2 regions of the Actinoplanes sp. CA-252034 genome follow, and region 2 is predicted to be linked to the other one. Evidence: riboswitches for the same ligand, from Rfam matches in the RefSeq annotation. Region 2 holds a riboswitch; the other holds the start of a gene.
The links. Region 2 has a riboswitch for cyclic di-GMP ahead of ACQPZW_RS41135 (Calx-beta domain-containing protein). Riboswitches for the same ligand answer to the same signal wherever they lie in the genome.

Region 1: it holds a riboswitch for cyclic di-GMP, as region 2 does, so the genes downstream of both, ACQPZW_RS03270 (signal peptidase I) here and ACQPZW_RS41135 (Calx-beta domain-containing protein) in region 2, are expected to answer to the same signal.

What each region holds. Positions count from the first base shown of each region.
Region 1 is NZ_CP191846.1:683,705-686,895, forward strand. Features, by position in the region: gene ACQPZW_RS03270 (signal peptidase I) at 1-1,746, opposite strand, end outside; cyclic di-GMP riboswitch class I at 1,763-1,837, opposite strand; gene ACQPZW_RS03275 (ribonuclease domain-containing protein) at 2,066-2,485, opposite strand; gene ACQPZW_RS03280 (hypothetical protein) at 2,768-3,191, opposite strand, start outside.
Region 2 is NZ_CP191846.1:9,109,629-9,112,819, reverse strand. Features, by position in the region: gene ACQPZW_RS41140 (Calx-beta domain-containing protein) at 1-1,599, shown strand, start outside; cyclic di-GMP riboswitch class I at 1,820-1,898, shown strand; gene ACQPZW_RS41135 (Calx-beta domain-containing protein) at 1,982-3,191, shown strand, end outside.

The DNA.
Region 1 (3,191 bases), 2.4 Mb from region 2:
GATTAGGGCAGCCGTAAGGAGGTAGAGTGCATATCTGCGGGCCTGAGCTGCGCTAAACAACGTGTAGCCGAACGGCTCGATTATGCGATCTCGGAGTAGTGGCCTCTCCTTGCTGCTGGACTGATCGACTATCAGACTTCCTGCCCCGTTCGCGAGAGTCATCTGAACGGGCGTCAGATTCAGTGGAAGTTGTGCTTCGAAGAGAGAACCGTCGTCATGCCGTATCTGTGCGTTAATCGCGACGGCTATTTCGCCCAAGTCTGTGCCGATTGCCTCGCCGGCGTCTTTTGCATTTTGAGCCAGGCTGCCGAGATCTAGATCGACTGTCCCGGTGAAACGGTTTGATGTGAACCGCTGCTGTTGTGAAAGCTGTAAGGTCTTGTGCCATCCGATCTGCGCGGAAAGACGTGCGCTGACCTGCACTTGTCCGGGCGCTCCTCTGTAGTCCAAGTGAAGGACGATGTGGTTGGCGAGCCTCCGGAATACGGGGTCGGGAGAGTAGACCGCGGTCCCGTCGTAAGCGGCTGAGTGGGGTACCTCGGCAGAATAGGCGAAGGTCATCGACTCGCCGGATTTACCGGTGACGCTTGTTGCCTCGACCGTCGGCTTCATGTAGCCGAGTACGCCGAGAGCCAGCCCGAGGAGGCCAACCGCGGCTGTGATGACGGCTAGCGCTCGAAGGGCGGGAGATAGACGGCCGACCGCTTTGAAAATGGCTGCTGCAGTAGCCAAGGAGCCGCCTCCGCCAGACATGCCCTTCGCTCTCTTCTTCCGGCTACCGCGCGGGATGTCCCGACGGGTCTTTACTGCTGCGACTCCGCCCGTACTCAGCAGAAATCCGAGTACTCCCAACCCGGTGGGGCTGAGGAGTGGCTTGATCCATTGGCCGACCATCGGGACGTGGAAGACAGCGCGGCCGATGATGTCCTCGGCGGTTGGCGAATCGGCATCAGTGGCCTGGTTGTTATCGCCTTTGAGGACGAAGCCCTCTTCGGCGTTGCCGTCGATGATGCGATGAAGTACTTCGGTTCGGCCCTCGTTGCCATGATAAGCGGCGATCTGGCCAATCTCGTAGGAATCGGATTTCATCAAGATGACAAGGTCGCCGGCGTAGTACACCGGCTGCATGCTGACGCCATGAGTGACGACATACGCGATTCGATGTGTACCGAGACCCCAAGCGCCGATGGCCGCCATCACGAGGATGGCGGCCAGTAGGAGGCGCTTAATGTTCGAGGGTATGGCTGACTCCGGCCGGTCCATACACTCGCGAAACGCGAGTCGGAACTTCCGCTCGAAGCCTACCCATCGCTTAGATCCCGGGGCGGAGACCAGAACCTTCAGGCCGGTGATGGTGTCCCAGGCTTCGGAGCCGGAGCCGGCAGGGCAATTCCAAAGACCGGTTGCCTGGTGCACACACGTCACGTAGGTCGGCGAGAGGGTGGCGGAGTTGGACGTAGTGCCAGCAACCAACGCCTTGACCGTTCCAGTGATGATCGGGTCGTCGTTGCCGTCCTCGGTGACGAGCGTGACGTCGACATCGGTGTACTTACCGGTCGTCACGCTGGTCGTGATGTCAACGTCAGACATGGCGGCGCCCGTGATGGCGATGTCGGCCGAAAGGCCGCCGGCGAGGACCAAGGTCGTTTCGTTGGCCACGCCAGGTGCGGTGAATGCGGTGGCGCCGGCGGCGGCGACGACTCCGGCGACAGCGACGCCGCTCGCGAGCTGAATGAGGTTGCGCATATGAAGATCTCCCCTGGTCGGTAGCCCAGCCGGCCTCTTGGGCCCTGTGGCTTTGCGTCCCCGGCTTGCGCCGGGTTTGCGTTTATCGGCCGAGCGGGTGCTCGTTGCTTGCGCCAGTTTGTTCGGTCGGGGAGAGGACCGGCTAAGGGCTCGGGCAGGGTTTTCTGGTGCTGGTTTCAGTGTTTCCGCGCTTGAGCCCGATCCCGGTGCTATGTGGTTGCCGGATGGTTGCCGGGAGCGGGCACGCGTGCCTTCAGGGGTGGAAACGCGACGCGGCGGCCTCCAGGGGGCAGCCGCCGCGTGTACGCGAGAGAACGGATCACAGGCGGTAGAAGGTGACGTAGTGATCCGGGGTGAAGTAGGCGACGCGGGTGCTCCGGTTGACGACGATGCGGTAGGCGTCGCGGGAGGCGCCGCGGGCGCGGGAGTAGACGTCGTATTCGCTGTACGTGGCGGTGGGCAGCTGGCCCTCGCGGTTGTAGAAACGGCCGCCGGTGTAGTTGTAGTTGCCGTACGGCCAGGAGTACCAGCCGGCGGAGGTCGGCCAGCCGAGGGACTGCCAGCCGGTGAATGCGGTGCGCGCGGCCGAGCAGCGGCTGATCGTGCAGCTGTTGTAGACGGCGGCCTGCGCGGCGTCGGTCGATGACGGCGACACGATCGCGGGGGCTACCAGGGCGGTTCCGGAGAGGGCCAGGATCATGGCCAGGCCGGAGAGGAACCGGCCGATGCGGGTGATCATGTTCGGACTCCCGATGTCGGTGGGGGGTGAACCCGGACATCGAGAATCGTCACTGTTTTGAGTGGCCGGCGGTACCTCCCGATCCCATCATTCCATCGGCGTTCGCCGATGTTTCACTACGGCGGGACTCCGTCGGTCGGCCACCTGTCACTGCGATGCAACGGGAGGTGTGCTGGTGACCGGGGCGGCCCGGCGCCGTTGGCTCGGCGGATCAGGACCACGGCGGGCCGGGATATGGCGAAGGTCCGGACCCGGGGAGCGTCCGGACCTCGACGTTCTCGGTCATGCGCCGCCGAGGCCGTTGACCCAGTTGACGTATTCGTCCTCCCTGCGGCCCTGTCCGCCGGGTGCGGTGGGCGGTGGGGCGATCGGCGTCGGCTGGGGGAGCGGGGCGCTGATCGGGGTGGGCTCCGGTGTGAGCGGCGCCCGGGAGGCGACCCGCGGGTGTTCGGCGGTGTCGATGCCGGTGCGCGGGACGGGCTGGTTGGTGGTGAAACCGTTGAACGAGCCGGTGTCACCGGTCAGCGCCGGGGACGGCGTGACGGGCTGGGGTTCGGGGGCGGACTTTCGCGTACGCCATCCGCGTCGCAGGCCACCCGGGGCCTTGACCGGCGGCTGCTGCTGTTGCCCGGAGAAACGTGGCTCGGCGTCGGCCTGCGCTTGGCCGAAGGCCGCGGGCCCGTGAGACGGCGAGTGCGCCTGGTTG
Region 2 (3,191 bases):
GCACCGTCCTTCTCGGCCGCGGACGTGGCCGTCGCCGAGACCGCCTCCAGCGCCACCGTCACCGTCTCGTTGAGCGCCGCCGCGCCCGCGGACGTCGATCTCACCGTCGCGGCCAAGGACGGCACCGCGACTGACGCGGTCGCCGGTCCCGGCGGCGACGACTACGACCTCCCGCCCACGTCGCTCACCATCGCGAAGGGTGCCCGGTCCGGTCAGATCACCGTGCCGCTGCGCCCGGATCAGGTGTACGAGGGCGACGAGACCGCCCAGCTCACGATCGCGCTGGCCAACGGTGAGACGGACGCGACCGGCGCGGCCCGGCAGGTGAACCTGACGATCACCGACGACGACGCGAAGCCGGCGGTGGCCGTGCAGGCGAGCACCGCCGCCGAGGGGGAGAACGTCACCGTCTCGGCGGTCGTCACCGGTGTCGCCCAGCGGGACTTCACCATCGCGGCCCCGACCGTCACCCCGGGCGGCGGCGGGGGCGACCCGATCGAGGAGAACGAGTTCGACTTCTCCTCCGACGACGCCGTGGTGACCGGTGGCAGCGCGAGCGGGTCGACCGTCGAGCTGGGCACGATCCAGTTCTCCGACGACACCGTGGACGAGGACACCGAGACGCTGTCGGTGAACCTCCCCCAGAGCGGGCCGGCGACCCGCGGCGTGAGCAGCACGGTCTTCAAGCTCACCGACGACCCGGACGATGTCGCGCCGACGGTGACGATCACCGACGAGGACACCCCGGAGAGCGCCGCCTCGGTCAGCCTGGAGGTGTCGCTGGAGTTCAGCGGCGACACCACCGGCACCGAGCGGAAGATCACCGTGCCGTGGCGGACGATCGCCGGCTCGGCGAAGGCCGGTGAGGACTTCACCATGTCCTCCGGCACGGTGACCCTGGGCACGTCCACCACCAGCGCCACCGTCTCGGTGCCGCTGCTCAAGGACGATCAGAAGGAGACCGACCAGACCTTCAGCGTCTACCTGAGCGGGGTCACGCCGGTCGATGTGACGATCACCAAGCCCAAGGGCGTCGTCACCATCGACGACGATGACAAGGCGAAGGCGCCGACGCTCTCCGCGCCGGGGACGGTCACCGGGAGCGGGCGGGTGACGATCGCCGGTGTGGCCAGTGCGGGCTCGGCCGTGCAGTTGCTCACCGCGCCCGGCACGTCCGGCGGCGAGTTCAAGGTGGTCCTCAGCACGACGGCCGACAAGGACGGGAAGTTCTCGTTCAACCCCAACTTCACCGGCGGGTACCGGCTGATGGTCAAGGCCGACAACATGACGTCGCCGGTCCGTACCGTCCAGGTCCGTCAGGAGCCCACGATCGCGCTCGTCTCGAACGCCCGCGGGACCGTGGTGGCGACGGTGACCGGTGATCCGGCCCGTGGTGGGCAGGACGTGAAGGTGCAGCAGCTGGTGGGCCGCAAGTGGGAGACGGTCGCGTCCGGTGACCTGAACAAGAGCGGCAAGTTCACCACCACCGAGAAGGGACTGCGCGCCGGTAACCACTCGTTCCGCGCGGTCATCGCGGCCTCGCCGTCGCTGGGCATCCTGGGCGGCACGTCACCGGCGAAACAGGTCAAGGTGAAGTGATCGACGGTTGTCGACAGTGGAGGGCGGCCCAGCGGGCCGCCCTCCGCCGTTTAGACATGATGTGAAGGTTTTTATACCCAAAAACGCGTTCCGCCGATAACGGTGCGATACGCCGGTTAGATTACGGATGGCTCGGCCTCACACTGGATCTCGTAATCCCGGTGTCTGCGCTGCTGAGGGCCGGTTTCACCACCGCCCCCACCGCCCCGTTCCGGTGCGGTACCCGAACAGGCAAACCCGTCGCGAGGCGGGGACGCAAAGCCAGGGGCCTCCCCGCTGGAGGTTGCCCAGCCGCCGAAGGAGACAGAAAGACATGCACTATCACACCCGCCGTACGGGGTCGGGCGGTTCCGTGCCCTTCGCCCTGCGCGGCCAGAATTCGGTGCGAACGGTCTTGTCGGCCGCCGTCGCCGGCGTCGTGGGCCTCGCACCCGTCGTGTTCGTGGCGTCGCCCGCCGCGGCGATCGTCGCTCCGAAGTACTCGATCACCACCTCGTCGGCACCGATCGTCGAGACGGCCACCACCACCGTCGTCGGCAGTTCGACCACGACGACTCAGAAGAAGGCCACGGTCTATGTGAACCTCTCGGCGCCCGCCGAGGAGGAGACGGCCGTCACGCTGACGATCGACACCACCGAGGGATCGGGTGGTACGGCGCTCGGCGCGGCGAACACCAACGTGAACCGGGACTTCACCTGGCCGCCGGCGGATGGGGCGGTCGTCGTCATCCCGGCCGGCGAGCAGAGCGGCTCCCTCGACATCGAGCTGTACGACGACAAGCTCGACGAGGACGCGACCCAGAACTTCGTGGTCAAGGTGGACGGCACCGTTCCCGAGCTTCTGCCGCTGACTACGGCGGCCAGCTCGACGAGGGTCTACATCGCGGACGACGACGCCACCCCGACCGTGTCGATCGGCGATGCCGGCGACGCCACCGAGGGCACCACGGAGATGTCCGACGACGGTAACGACCTGGTCTTCCCGCTGACCCTCAGTGGTCGCTCGGAGAAGGCCGTCACGGTCGAGCTGAGCACCGCGAACGGGGTGACCTCCGGCGACAGCTACGGCGCCACGGGCGCTCTCGTGGCAGCGGCGGGAGTCGACTACATCACTCTCAACAAGTCGGTCGTGACCATTCCGAAGTACGCGGTCTCGGCTGTCGCCGTGGTGGACGTGAAGCCCGACGAGGTCGTCGAGGCGAGCCCGGAGAAGCTCACCGCCACGATCGCCAACCCGACGAACGCGACGCTGGGCACGCCCGTCACCGGCACCGGCAACATCGTCGACGACGAGACCGCGCCGAGCGTGAAGCTCTCGCTGGACCCGCTGCCCACGTACGAGACGGCCGCGTTGACCACCTTCAACCCGGAGGGCAACTCCGGGGAGACGGCGAAGACCATCAATGTGAAGCTGGATGGCACGTCGACCATTCCGGTGCGGCTCAACTACGAGTTCGTCAACGCCGGCACCTACCCGGCGACCAACGGCAAGGACTACAAGGGCGCCAGTGGCTCGGTGACCATCGCGCCGGGACAGACGACCGCCACCATTCCGGTGTCGTTCCTCGGTGACACGATCTTCGAGCCGGGCG